Regions from separate parts of the Bacillus sp. OTU530 genome, predicted to be linked through region 3. Evidence: riboswitches for the same ligand, from Rfam matches in the RefSeq annotation. Region 3 holds a riboswitch; each other region holds the start of a gene.
What was found. A riboswitch is a leader RNA that binds a small molecule or an ion and turns the genes downstream of it on or off. The one in region 3 is predicted to bind cobalamin.
Positions count from the first base shown of each region.

Region 1: linked by a shared signal. The riboswitch ahead of AAHB12_RS16265 ((2Fe-2S) ferredoxin domain-containing protein) and the one ahead of bluB (5,6-dimethylbenzimidazole synthase) in region 3 are both predicted to bind cobalamin.
Region 2: linked by a shared signal. The riboswitch ahead of AAHB12_RS27145 (hypothetical protein) and the one ahead of bluB (5,6-dimethylbenzimidazole synthase) in region 3 are both predicted to bind cobalamin.
Region 4: linked by a shared signal. The riboswitch ahead of AAHB12_RS24110 (HoxN/HupN/NixA family nickel/cobalt transporter) and the one ahead of bluB (5,6-dimethylbenzimidazole synthase) in region 3 are both predicted to bind cobalamin.

Region 1 covers NZ_JASATP010000020.1:78,469-82,056, reverse strand. Annotated here, with positions in the region: gene cobJ (precorrin-3B C(17)-methyltransferase) at 1-954, opposite strand, end outside; gene AAHB12_RS16265 ((2Fe-2S) ferredoxin domain-containing protein) at 1,183-1,566, opposite strand; cobalamin riboswitch at 1,688-1,874, opposite strand; cobalamin riboswitch at 2,055-2,253, opposite strand; gene AAHB12_RS16260 (NUDIX hydrolase) at 2,366-2,986, opposite strand; gene AAHB12_RS16255 (cold-inducible protein YdjO-related protein) at 3,134-3,328, opposite strand; gene cspD (cold-shock protein CspD) at 3,439-3,588, opposite strand, start outside.
Region 2 covers NZ_JASATP010000061.1:1,401-4,988, forward strand. Annotated here, with positions in the region: gene AAHB12_RS27140 (Nramp family divalent metal transporter) at 1-897, opposite strand, end outside; cobalamin riboswitch at 1,149-1,419, shown strand; gene AAHB12_RS27145 (hypothetical protein) at 1,435-1,734, shown strand; gene AAHB12_RS27150 (IS200/IS605 family accessory protein TnpB-related protein) at 1,841-2,545, opposite strand; gene AAHB12_RS27155 (ZIP family metal transporter) at 2,698-3,435, shown strand; gene AAHB12_RS27160 (PCYCGC motif-containing (lipo)protein) at 3,447-3,588, shown strand, end outside.
Region 3 covers NZ_JASATP010000017.1:22,715-26,302, forward strand. Annotated here, with positions in the region: gene AAHB12_RS14135 (MEDS domain-containing protein) at 1-286, opposite strand, end outside; gene AAHB12_RS14140 (DUF4870 domain-containing protein) at 532-840, shown strand; gene bluB (5,6-dimethylbenzimidazole synthase) at 1,032-1,673, opposite strand; cobalamin riboswitch at 1,883-2,190, opposite strand; gene AAHB12_RS14150 (MarR family winged helix-turn-helix transcriptional regulator) at 2,450-2,938, shown strand; gene AAHB12_RS14155 (ABC transporter ATP-binding protein) at 2,932-3,588, shown strand, end outside.
Region 4 covers NZ_JASATP010000045.1:12,931-16,518, reverse strand. Annotated here, with positions in the region: gene AAHB12_RS24115 (alcohol dehydrogenase) at 1-836, shown strand, start outside; gene AAHB12_RS24110 (HoxN/HupN/NixA family nickel/cobalt transporter) at 966-1,766, opposite strand; cobalamin riboswitch at 1,926-2,115, opposite strand; gene AAHB12_RS24105 (alkaline phosphatase) at 2,560-3,588, shown strand, end outside.

The DNA of each region.
Region 1 (3,588 bases), on a different contig from region 3:
AACCGCTTGTGTAAGGATAGATTTTTCATTTTTATATTCTCCACCCGTAACAGCCAGAAGTGCCTGCTCAGCTATGTCCCTTGATGAAACTGCCTGCGGTTTTTGCTCCTGCTTGATCGCGATTGTTTGTTCCAACGCCCATGGCTCCGCTTCTCTTTGTAAACGTTGATGCGGTTTTAAAGGCTGCTCTGTTTTTCCTAGCGTATATTTCCTTTGGTATCCGCGCGGTGTAATCATCAAATCTTCATATAAAAACGTGGAAGAGTTCCCAATTACAACAGTTGTAAGCATCCCAATATCATGCTCTAGCATGTCCTGTAAATTTGTAATCGTAACCTCTTGACGGTCGCGATACGCACTTTTCACTAATCCAACAGGAGTTTGTGGAGAACGATGCTGAAGTAAAATTCTTTGCGCTTCTACAATTTGCCTCGTTCTTCTTCCGCTTTTCGGATTGTAGAGTGCAACTACAAAATCTGCTGCAGCTGCAGCCTCAATTCGTTTTTCAATTATGCTCCACGGTGTTAAGTGGTCACTTAAGCTAATGGTACATGCATCATGCATCACAGGAGCGCCTAATAAAGAAGCGCAAGAATTAATAGCAGAAATCCCCGGTACAACTTCAACCTCGACGCCTGTTTCCCTTTTCCATCCCTGTTCAATTAACACCTCATACACAAGACCTGCCATTCCGTATACACCGGAATCACCGCTTGAGATAACAGCAACCTTCTTGCCTTGCTCAGCTAGCTTCACCGCTTCTTGAGCACGACTTACTTCTTCTGTCATACCAGTACTGACAATTTGTTGTCCTGTTAATAACCCTGCAATCAAGTCCACATAGGTTTTGTAGCCGATAATAACATCACTTTCCTGTAGTGCCTCTCTTGCCCGTTCGGTAATATGTTCAAAGCTTCCTGGACCAAAGCCAATTACAAGTAATTTTCCTTTCATCATTAAGCGCCTCCCTCCGGCATTTCAGTAACATAAACATCCTCAAACCCTAAGACCATACACCCCTGTGATAGAATCCATTACAGGACAAAGTCTAGCCTTTATAGGTCTCCACAAAAGTCCAAACATGATAAATATGGCGGAAATAAAAGTTCCAATCTCAGTCGCCTGATCCCTATCCATGCCATATCGGATCGCTATCAAAATCGCTAATATAGCAAATTCCATTTAGATCTTCTCCTTTACAGGTTTTGATACTCCAACAATACAGTCTGTTTGCTCTGGTGCCACAAAACCAGCATCGTTATACTCATATATAATCGCATCTTCTATAACCTGTCCTCCAGCCAAATGCTGCCTTACAATTTCCGTCCCCAGCTCTGGCGTAACAGCCTGATACCAAGTCCCTTCTGGATATACAATCAGCACACAAGCATCCTTGCAGCGCCCATTACAGCGTGTTCTCGTTGTATGTACAACCGTATCTAAATCCAAACCGGCAATCTCGTCACGAACTGCATTTGTAACTTCCTCCCCGCCCTTTCTCATACAACTGCTTCCATTACAAATCAGCACATGATGCTTTGTTCCCCGTAAGTTCCAAGTTGTCATCTTAACGCCTCCTCTTATCCTAATAAAATAAAAAAGCACCTCTATCAGATAGGGGTGCAGAATATGCGCATAAGAAAAAATGCTGCGATATTGCACTTCCCCTATAAGCCCGTAGGTTTCGTGAAACAAATCATGCTAGGCAGGTCTCCTGACTTCAGATCTTTGCTTTTTTGCGCCTTCCCAATCAAACTCAGTGACATAATATGCAAAAAAACTCCCCTATACAGTGGCGGGTACCGTGACGGATTTTAACCGTGCTTCCCTTTTAAACACAACACATGCTGTGCACCTAACTCGAGTCATATATAATTTTTCTTTCCATCCCAAAATACAATTTTAGGAAAACAATTCGAACGATAAGAACTAGGAGCTAACAAAATGCAAAAAATCCGCCCAATGGAATTTGAGCGGATGAAGTGGACACAAAAAGGCAAATAGAGACCAGTCCCTTGCATCGTCGCTTCCCATTCTCCATCCCCGAAGAAATTGAAACTTTATAAGATAAGACAGGTCTCCTGACTTGTGTATCACTCTACTTTGAACCTTCCCATATAAGCCCCTCTTTTACAGAAGCATTCTTATATAGTGGTCTGCTCATTTCGTCCACACTTACAGTTGCGGGGACAGCTTCGGACTCTCACCGAATTCCCTTTTAAGCCTTCTGGCATCTTATCCTATTGAGTTATAACAAAATATGTAATTTTCTAACATTTTATGATTTAATAATTCCTATCATAGATTAAATATGTCAAGTTTTCAAGAAATAATTTAAAAAGTTTTCAAAATTACCGACTCGGACTCACTTCTCATCCAATATTTCCAAGAAATGTGCAAGAATTCTAGCCGTTAACCCCCAAATTACACGATCCTCGTAGTAATAAAAATATTCATCCAGACCTCGCACCTGCCAGTTATAATTTTTACCACCGACAATTGAATCAAAAGGAAAACTCTCCTCAGGCTCTATTTTAAAATGAAGCTTATAAATTTCGGGTTGGATATTCCGTAAATCGTCTAAAGGAACTGTAAAAATCTCTTCAACCTCTGAAGGATTAGGCTGCATTTGTTCTATGTTCTCAAGGAACCCTATATACGGATAAATGATGGTCCCAAAAGGAGAAACCATATAATTTAAAGGAAATACATTTGTAATACTTGCCAAGGATATCCCAAGTTCCTCCGATGTTTCCCGTATTGCCGTATATTCCGCATCCCGGTCGGTTTGATCTATTTTCCCGCCAGGAAAACAAATTTCCCCAGGCTGCCTTCGTAATTGGAGAGACCTCACTTCAAATAGAATGTGAATTTCATTTTCTTTTTTGATGAGCGGTAAGAGAACCGCAAACTTTGAAAAATCTTCATTCCCTAAAATATCAGGAACACGGTTTTGCAACTTTTTTGCTACTCTTTCTATTTCCATCATCTCACCCCGTATTCTGTTTAATTGCTCAACATTGGGATTATCGCCATTTTTACCTTCTTGGATAAACTAAAGACTCTGCCAAAATCTTGAGTAAAATAAAAAGCCAAGCTGTAATGAAGAAATAGCTTAGCCTTTTATCAAATATTAGTCAGGTAACGTATATAGCAAGCGCTCTCCACTTTTCATCTTCATTCCGCATAGTGGACAATCGGGATGATCACCAAAGGAAAAATTTTTTCTCATCCATCCTATGCAATCGTCTGATTCACATTCCCACACAGCAACAGGTACTTGCTCCCGTTCCTGTTGAAAAGCCTCTTTCTTTTTACCCCAGTTCATAGTTTGCTGCCTCCTTTAAGAGATGTAGTAGACTATTGCTCGATCCTGCAGGAAGCAGGAACAAAAAAGGCTGCTAACGTTACCTGTTAACAGCCTTTTTTGGATGTCAATTATAGCTTTACAACATTTTTTGCCTGCGGTCCACGATTGCCTTGCTCAATTTCAAAGCTTACTTCTTGACCTTCTTCAAGCGTTTTAAAGCCTTCACCTTGAATAGCAGAGAAATGTACAAATACATCGTTTCCGTCCGGCACTTCAAT
Region 2 (3,588 bases), on a different contig from region 3:
TAGCTGCTGAAAAGCAACATCCAAATCTTGAACCTGTAAGCCGTTTTTAAAGAAAAGTGCTGCCGCTACAATCAGCATACTAGCATTAATGGCTCCCGCAATAAACATCGCAATTAAAATATCAATAAATTCAAAACGAAAAATCTTTCTCCGGTCTTCCTCCGTTGTTCCAACTACTCTTCGTTGCGTTAGGGCAGAATGAAGGTAAATAGCATGTGGCATCACCGTTGCACCGAGAATCCCAGCTGCCAATAAAACACTGTCTACACCCTTAAATTGAGGTACAAGAAACCCGTTTAATATCGGAGCGAGCTCTGGTTTGGCAAAAAAGAGTTGAGTGATAAATGCTAGTACAACAATAAAAAGGAGACCCGTAATCCCTGCTTCAAGAGAACGGAATCCTCGACGCTGAAGTTCAAGGATAGCAAAAGACCCTACTGCAGCAATCAATGCTGCCGGAAGTAAAGGAATACCGAAGATTAAGTATAAGCCTAAGGATGCACCAATAAATTCTGCAAGATCTGTAGCCATGACGACCAACTCGGCTTGGATCCATAGACCAATCGAAACAGGTTTAGGAAACTGCTGACGGGCGACTTCAGGAAGATTTTTACCGGTTGCAATTCCTAACTTTGCTGACATGGATTGAATTAAAATAGCCATTAAATTGGAAACAAGCACTACCCATAAAAGTAGGTATCCATATTTTGATCCTCCAGCGATATTGGTTGCAAAGTTTCCTGGATCAATATAAGCAATGGCTGCCACAAACGCCGGTCCTAGAAAAGGGAGTAGTCTTTTTATTCCTTGAGTTTTTCCTCCTAGAACCGCTTGTGCAGATTGAATTGTTGTGTTATTAATAGAAGATTGTTCTTTTGTAGCTGTATTCTCATTCATGAATAAATCCTCCTAGATATCAGACACCCTATGTTTTCCTACACGCATATGTTTTGTTCTAGACCAACTTTTAGAGAAAAAATTCCCCCTAAAAGTTTCTTGTATACAAATAATATTCCCTAAACCATCTTTTATGCAATACCTAATTTATTCTAATAGTTGAAATAGTGTGATATTGAAGAGGAATCGCTACTACATGTAAAATTCAGTTTCAAATTTTGAGGATTTATAAGTGTAATCCAGTTACAACATCATATTGTAAGCAAACTAGGTGCTCTTGTGAAAACAAGGGGGAACAGGGAATCGGGTGCAAGTCACGAACGGTTCCACCACTGTAATTGAGGAGTTTTCTATCATTTATGTCACTCAACCACACCGTTGAGGAAGACGATAGAGCGCGATGATTCCAACCTATGGTTGTAAACACCAAAACAGCCTTCGCGGAAAGGAGAGGTGTGTAAGGGCAGTAAAAAGAATATTCTTAGTTGTCAGTGAGAGACTATCTGTTGTAAGAAAAATAAAAAGGAGGAATTGATTATGCCTCACTTCACTGACCATCACCATACAGGAGAAACTGTGTCGGAACCTGGTACCTATATTTGTGCAACAGGAGAAAAAAAGGAACTTAAACAAGGAGAGACTTTTCCAGATTGTCCATCCACTGGACACGCTACAACTTGGACCCATGCAAGCCATTCCCATAGAACTGGGGAAACTGTTATGGAATCAGGTCATTATGTAGATGCAGATGGTGAACATGTGGTTCTTCAGAAGGGAGAGAAATTCCCAAGCTGTCCTTCCACAGGAGAATCAGTCATTTGGACACATGAACATTGAACTACCCCCACCTACTCGCTAACGCTCCTTTCCCACAAGGGGACTTCCGTTGGTCGAAGGTGGGAGATTCTGTATCCTCTTCCTAGGAAGCGAAATACAGAGCCGTTCAACAGGCTTCCCTTTCTTCTAACCAAACTTTTGGCACATACTTCTGCAAAATATCACGTTCTGCTTGTGTCAGCCCATGGTTACAAATCTCCTTGTTAAATAATGGATAAGATTGGCCCGATACATGATAGAATATGTGTGGACGAAGCGCTTTGAATGCTTTTGTCAACACACTCCACTGTTTCCAGTGATGCTCCCCATCCTTACGTTCTGTATAGGTTCGCAACACCTTTGGCACCTGTTCCTTCAAGTTCATGCCGCGCCTGCCAATGACGTAGGACGCCGCTTGATGGATGGAAATATGCATCTGTTTCATATACTTCATCTTCCCAATCTGGCTTGTGAAGGCAGGATTCACTTCAAACACAGTGACTCCCATTTTAGCAGCTCGGCTGTGAATGCTATCCTGCATCTTTTTATAGGCAAACATGCTCATCCTTCGATTTTGCTTCCGATTGCGGTAACGGCCGGCAGACTTGGAGAGGGTTGTATCCAATGCCTCTAACACAATCGGTTTATTTCTTTGAACCGCGATGTCCACCAAACCAATCGCTTCTGCTTCTAGAATTTTTGTGATTTGTCCGCTTCGTTTTCCTTCTAAGGAGAAATAGAGACAAGAGGAGGAAAGTAATTGTCCTTGTCCATTCACACTTCTTTTCAGAAAATTTGTTAAAAGAACTGTCTTCTTTAGAAATACTATCACAAAGTTCATCCTGTTACCTGTATTCTCAGTTAAAATTCCAAGATTCTACTTATCCAACCAACAGAGAAATCTCTGTTATGCGAGTGGCATGACTATTCTCAAAAAATTAGGCATACACATGGAAAAAGTGGAATAGGAAGGAGGGCACCTAGATGGAGAGCATAATGTTACCAATTATGACAGCTGCACTTGCCTTTGGTGGGTTGTTAGTAGGAGGAACGGTGGGTATAACAGCTCGAAGTATGGTGACCAATCAAATGTATAGTTTGTATGCCTTTTGCGGAGGAATGTTGGCGGGGCTACTTACTTTTGAACTCATCCCAGAGACACTTTCTGAGTATGAGATGACAGGACTCTTTCTTGGGGGAAGTATAGGTATTTTGTTGATGGTACTACTTCATATGCATTTTCATCATTCGCACCATCAAGAAGGAAGAGAAGGTGAAGCGTGGCGGTCCTTTCTATTCTTATCGCTTGCAATCTATATCCACAATGTTCCAACAGGTGTAGCATTCGGTATATCCATGAAGAACTTTGACACAGCAATACCCTTTTTGTTTGCTGCTGTTATTCATCATATTCCAGAGGGGCTTGCGCTAGCGATACCTTTCTTATTTACCAGGTTTCATATTATATATTTTCTTTTGACGATTACATTACTATCACTTGTATTAGGAGTCGGAACTGTACTTGGCATTGTCTTAAGAAGCGACCATATTCATTTAAATGGTATGCTCATGGGCCTTGCGATTGGAACATTAGGGTATGTAACCGTGAACGAGATGTTATTAAAAGCACAGAAAAAGATGAGTGTATTTAGTTTCTTTTTATTGGCTGGTGGAGGACTTGTATTAATACTGTTATATATAGAGAATTTTATCCAGCACTAATATGAATCATCATGGAAAGGGATAAAGGATGCAAGAGATTCATAGATCATGCTATGACACAAACGGTTTGTGTAGATATTGCATTTCAAGCTGTTATGATGTATCAAAACGGCGTATCTGTTCAGGAAGGCCGAGCATCCATTGATAAACAAT
Region 3 (3,588 bases):
TGCTCTTCACATCAAAATTTCCATGCATCTGATAAAAATCAAAGTTATCTGTGTAATGTACCATGGCTAGCTTTTCCTCGGGAAGGATGTTTTCCAGTTTTTGATTAATAAGTAGTAATAGTTCCCGATTATCTACCACCAATAGATGATGTTTTTGCTCGAGACCGCTAACTATATACGACACTGCATTGTTTACATAACATTCTGTATCTTCATAAACATATAGTATATGACCACCATTTGATAGCTCTATTATTTCATTTAATTTTACAAAATCATATTTCATTTGTATCTCCTGTAGAAGAAATATAAAATGTATACATTTTTGACTATTCAATTAAATTATACTTAAAATACATCGACTTTTAAAGGAATAATCTTTTCCACTTTCGCGTTCATCCAAGCTGGTATGAAAAATTACTAAGGTGATTGATAAAAAATCAGTCTTAGGTCTTATGAACTTGAGTTATGAACTGTTGTATAATAAAAATATAGCAAAACAAAATATAATTAAAAAGGAGTTCAGCTCAAATGGAACATAAGGGACTTAAGATCCTTGTTCATGCTAGCACATGGTTTGCACCGGTGTTAGTTCCTATTATCGTATATTTTCTTAGCTCAAATCGAGAAGTAAAAAGCTTATCGCTGCAGGCAGTAATTTTTCACCTTGTTATGGGTGTATTGATTTCCATTTCAATATTCTTTTCTTGGATTTTGATTGGCATACCATTTCTTATCGTGTTTGGACTGATGGCATTGATTGCTCCGATTATGGGCATTATCCGTGCGCTGGATGACCGTCCATTCCGCTATCCGATTATTGGTGCATTGTTTGCCTAATAATTAATAGAAAGAAACGGGTGTCTCCACGCTGAGACACCCGTTTTGCTTTTGTATTACATATTTAAGAATGTATAAATTTCTAGCTAGAAGCCAACTCGACGTGGCGAGAAATTTTAGGGATAAAGTATAAGTAGGGCTACGTCTCTGTCTTTGCCAGGGAGCAGGGCTTGCCAGCCGGCGAGTTTTCTTTACTGTCCCCATTTTTCATGAAAGATAAGCTTCTCTAATGCCCGCCTTTTCTCCCAGTTCGCTGTTTCTAAAATAGGAGCTGTCGGATATGTGTCCGTGTATCCAATAGAAACTAAAGCTATTGGATCAATATGAGGAGGAATTTCTAAAATGTCTCGAATATCCGACTTTTTATAAAAGCTCACCCAGCCCATCGCCAACCCTTCAGCACAAGCGGCTAACCACATATTTTGAATAGCACAGGCGGTTGACATGATGTCAGTTTCAGGAATCGAATTACGACCTAGTACGTGCGAGCCTCCCCGGGAAGGATCGCATGTAACGCAGATTGTTAAAGGCGCCTCTTTCATGCCCTCAATTTTGAGATTAAGGAATTTTGCGGCCCGCTCATCTTGTTCATAATGGATCGCAAGTGCCCGTCTTTCTTTATCTGCGGCCCAAGCTAAGCGATTTTTCAGTTCATCCGATTGGATTAAAATAAAATTCCAAGGCTGCATAAATCCAACCGAAGGTGCATGATGCGCAGCTTCTAATATACGTGCCACTGCTTCCTGCGGCACCGCGTCAGGGAGAAAACTTCTAATATCTCTTCTCTTTTCTATTACTTTATAAATCGCATCTTTTTCTTCATGAGTAAACAAAGCTTCAACACCACCTAGTCTTATTTGTATTTGTACGGAAAGGTATAAGTTTCTTAATAGCAGCTGATATGCTCTTCTTGCGTGAAAGGAGTATGTAATACAAAAAACCTTAACCATTGAAGCTAAGGTTTTCAAATAAGCATATTGACAGAATATGGGGAGATTCTATCAATATACGTATGAAATCCTTTCCTTCCCACCGAAGAAATTGGAACTAGTATATAAAAGCAGGTCTCCTGGCTTCGTAACTACCCGATTGTCTTTCTTTCCGGGCAATGCTATTTCACACTGTGGGAAGGTATAAATTTCTAACTAGAAGTGAATGCGACGTAGCCAGAAGTTTTAGGAATACAGTGTAAGTAGAGCTGCGCCTCTGTCTTCGCCCAGGGAGCAGGGCTTGCCAATTGGCGAGTTTTCTTTAACGTTTACAGTAGCGGGGGCTGCGTTGGATTTTCACCAACTTCCCTATTATCTCGTAACAGATTCTGTCTTGAGCACTTTTATATTTTTATTCGTTTCATTCATTATAAACTATGGTTACATATGGTTCGCAAGCTAATTGTTACATATCATCAACAATGATTTTTAGCATATAATCTTCACGGTTTGTGCAGTGAATCCTTACAAGAATAATGAAAGGGAAGATAAGCAAACTAGCGTTATTTCCTTGCATATTTTGGATGTTACATATACAATTAATTCATTAGGTTAATTATCCTTTTTAGAACAGTTTTTATTAGAATGGTTCAAATATGAACAAGGAAGAGAGGGAGCATATGAATGAAAATAACCCACAATTAGAACAAACCATTCAAGTGTTGCGATCTTTTTGGAGGATTCAACGAAACTTTGGACGATGGGGGCAGGCGAGCATCAAAAACAGTAATTTGAGTATGCCGCAGTTTTTGATTTTACAAGCAATGTTCCCTGCACAAGTGATTTCGCAAAAGAGTTTGGGCGAACGGTTGCTATTTCCGAAAAGTACGCTGAGTACAAGTGTCGATGGCTTGGTAACGCTAGGATTTCTAAAGCGCAGCATCCCAGAAGAAAATCGTCGAGAGGTAGAGCTTGAATTAACTGAGGCTGGCAGAGAGCAAGTACTGCTTATGCATAATGAGCCAAATGGAGTATATCAAAAAATGATGGGTGTCCTGTCGCAACTATCAGAGGAATCCATCCACACATTATTAGAACTCCACCAGCAATTGTATGAATTGATGATAGATACAGAAACGACAGAGAACGGAGAGGATGCTCGTTGTTAAAACTATTTCGTCAGTTACGGCCATTTGCTGGGATGATTGCGGGAGTGCTGGTGCTTGTCTTCATCCAGTCCATGTCTGATCTCTATTTGCCAACATTAATGTCAGATATTATTGATACCGGTGTTGTAAAAGGAGATACGAACTATATTTTGCGAATCGGCGCTCTTATGCTGCTCATTGCGGCGATTGGGGCAGCTTGCTCAGTGGTTGCCAGCTATTTTTCATCGAAGGCTGCAATGGGGTTTGGCAAACAGCTGCGCAAACGGGTTTTTTCACGTGTTGAGGCATTTTCACTTCAGGAATTTGACAAGATAGGAACAGCTTCCCTTATTACCCGAACAACGAATGATATTACGCAAGTACAGCAAGTGCTTGTGATGCTCATGCGGATGGTGCTTAGCGCCCCGATTATGTTTGTTGGCGGGGTGATCATGGCAGTGACAAAGGATGCAAAGCTATCACTTGTAATTGTAGCAATTATCCCAATTTTGGCTTTGACGATTTTCCTTGTTATGTCCAAAGGGCTTCCGCTTTTTAAAGTCATGCAAACAAAACTCGATACGCTTAATTTAATTCTTCGCGAGGGCTTAATGGGAGTTCGAGTTGTACGCGCCTTTAATCGCGATCCTTATGAACAAAAGCGGTTTGAA
Region 4 (3,588 bases), on a different contig from region 3:
CGGGTCATGAAGTAGCTGGTTACATTGATAAAATTGGTGAAGAAGTTACGACGTGGCGTGCAGGTCAGCGAGTCGGTGTTGGCTGGCATGGAGGTCATTGTTTTACATGTAATGTTTGCCGTGAAGGAGATTTTGCGAACTGTGTAAATCGTCAGACTTGCGGTATTTCGTACGATGGCGGTTATGCGGAGTATATGGTAGCTCCCCAAGAAGCTTTGGCTTTGATTCCAAATGAATTGTCTTCTATAGAAGCTGCGCCCCTTCTTTGTGCAGGGGTCACAACGTATAACGCACTACGAAACAGCGGCGCAAGGGGTGGAGATGTTGTCGCGATTCAAGGTATGGGGGGATTAGGACATTTGGGCGTCCAATTTGCGAATAAATTGGGCTTCAAAACCGTTGCCCTCTCCCACGGGAAAGAGAAAGAACAGCTTGTACGTCAACTCGGAGCTCACGTTTATATTAATACAGAGATATCTAATGTTACAGAAGAGCTGAATAAACTATTAGGAGCGCGCGTGATTTTGACCACTGCTCCTAATAGTAAGGCGATTTCTGCTCTTGTCGATGGGCTGTCTCAAAACGGTAAACTCCTCATTGCAGCGGCATCGGGTGAACCAATCGAAGTGTCTCCTCTACAGCTCCTTCTTTATCGACGTTCAGTAGAAGGTTGGTATAGCGGCCATGCGAAGGATTCTGAAGATACCTTGAATTTCAGTGCATTAACTGGTGTACGCCCAAGTATTGAAACATTTAGTCTCGAGCGGGTGAACGAAGCATATGAGTACATGATATCCGGTCAAGCCCGTTTCCGTGCCGTTTTAAAAATGGTATAAACTTGACTCGCCAATCGGCGAATCTTTTTAAAAAATTTGATTCATCTACTTTGACTAGGTTTCTATGTTCAGAAAATCATGGCTTTCTGAACAAAATCAAAGGCTCCCTGAAAAGGAGCCATTGATTTATTAATTCATAGTATTTATTTCAACTTTTTGTCTCTTAGACCGAACGCTTATAAAGATAAATGTAGCAACTAAGAAAGTGAAAAGAATGATTCCCACAATTTCAAAATCGAGTTCTGCCCAAGGGTTAAAGAAGGTAAATGCCAGATAGAAGGAAACTCCGTACGCTAAGACGACAATTACCCATCCCATTATTCTTGAAGCAGCTTGCCCAAGTTTGCTTGATTGATTCACCATTTTGTGGACAATCATGGAATCAATTGTATCTGTAATCATCATGCCAAACATAAAAACAAGGCCTAAAAGTAAGGGGGTATATTTACCTGTGTTACTTGCTGCCATGGACCAGACAGCTGTTTGACTTACCGTTTCGGCAGCTAAGGCAAATAAAGCCCCTACTAAAATAATAAGAAAGGGATTCGTTGTTCCCTTCGCAACTTTTGGAATAAACTTTCCCTTTAGCCCGCTTAGTTGAAACTCTTCGTTGTTATTTCTCGTACGTAATAGATTATACGTATTTAATGTGCCAATGAGGAATAAAGAAATAATCGATACCCACGATGCAAAATTATCAAAATAAGCTGGGAATGTAAAATTCTTCATCACCATTCCCAAAATACCAGCCGTCACAGCTACCATTCCCCCGTGGCCAAATGAGAATAGTGTACCTACCCAACGTGCAAACGGACTGCCCATTCGCCAATTATAACGGGTTTGTCCATCAATAAAAGCAAGATGATCCGCATCCAATCCATGTCGAAGCCCCAATACAAAAACAAGTAAAAAAAGTGATACAGTTTCCATTCAAAAATTCCTCCCTTTTCTAAAAATAAAAAGTACAACATAAAAAATCCTCAACCTATGACAGATTGAGGATGTATGGGTACGTGCAAATAAACGACAAAATGGCAGAATACGATTGTCGTTTCATTTTCGTACACCTCTCCTTTCCGCGAAGGCTGCTTTGGTGTTACAACCTAGGTAGGTCTCCTGGCTTTTGCATCATCACTCTCTATCGTCTTCCCCAACTACATAGCTGAGTGACATAATGATAAAGAGCTCCTCAATTACAGTGGCGGGACCGCTCGGGATTTGCACCCGATTCCCTGTTACCCCTTGCTTTTACAAGGGCACCTAGTTTGCTTACAATATAATGTTGTAACTTGATTATACATGTAATCATCAGAATTTCATACCTAATTTGCTGGAGCAGCGTTTTTTCTCCGCTAACAAGGGTAAACACAGTTCATGGAGTCCTAGATAAGGAGTCCATTCCCCCTCTTTTTTTGATGTAGTGTCTACGTAGCGATGTTTTCCGAGTTTAGTAGCCCTAAGAGCGTGTAAGATGTCGCATATTCCCTCCCGTTTTCTACGTTAATGTATTTCCGCAAAAAGGTGACTTTTTCCTGCCCTCCTATTCGACTGTGTCCACTTTTGAAAACATATTCGATTTCATAGCATGATTTTCCTGTGATTGTATTCAGTTCAAAGTATTTTACATATTTTTAATACCCTCCTTAACTACATTTAACATATATAATCTACGATTATATTAGCAACTTACTTCAAAATTAAAATTAAAGATGAGGGTGTAAACATGAAAAAACGTTTAGTAGGCACAGCTGTGTTATCAGTTGCAGCGATGACTGCATTAATTTTCGGTAATGCGTCTAAATCAGATGTACAAGCTGCTAATGAGTCAAATAGTGGAAAGGCTAAAAATGTAATTGTTTTTGTTGGCGATGGTATGGGAACTGCCGCTCGTGATGCAATTCGCCTAGCTACAGTTGGAGTGAATGGTAAACTTGCTATGGAAGATATGCCGTATGCAGGAATGGCTCGTACCGCTTCAGGAAGTTCATTTGTAACGGACTCTGCTGCAGCCGCAACGGCAATGGCTTCAGGTGTAAAAAGTTATAATGGTGCAGTTGGCGTGGATATGAATGGAAAGCCTGTTCAAACTGTTTTAGAGACGGCAGAGAAGGCTGGGAAGGCAACGGGGCTCGTTACGACAAGCCAAGTAACAGACGCGACTCCAGCTGCTTTCGGTGCGCACGTTGCGAATCGAAGCGCTCAAAGTGATATTGCGAAACAATATCTTGAAGACAGTAAAGTGGATGTGATTTTAGGCGGCGGGGAGGACTACTGGTACCCAGCAGGAAATCCTGGCTCTTATCCTGATAACCCACCTGAAGATACTGAAGAAGCAAGTAAGGGGACAAATGGAAATCTAGTAGATCAAGCGAAAGAATTAGGTTATACGTACGTTAAAAATGCTGATGAAATGAAACAAGCAAAAGGTCAGAAACTTCTAGGCTTGTTTGCAAACGAAGAAATGTTCCAGCAAAACCCTGAAGGAGAAGGGGATATTTATAATCCTGTTGTTTCCTTACCAGACATGACACAAAAAGCAATTGATACCTTATCAAAGGACAAAAATGGCTTCTTTTTAATGGTTGAAGAAGAGGGAATTGACGAAATGGCTCACAATGATAATGCTTCCCTGACTATTAAGGCGGGACAACAATTGGATAAGGCTGTGGAAGTTGCGAAGGCATATGCAAAAAATCATCCTGATACTCTTGTTCTTGTTACTGCTGACCATGAAACTGGTGGCCTTGCGGTT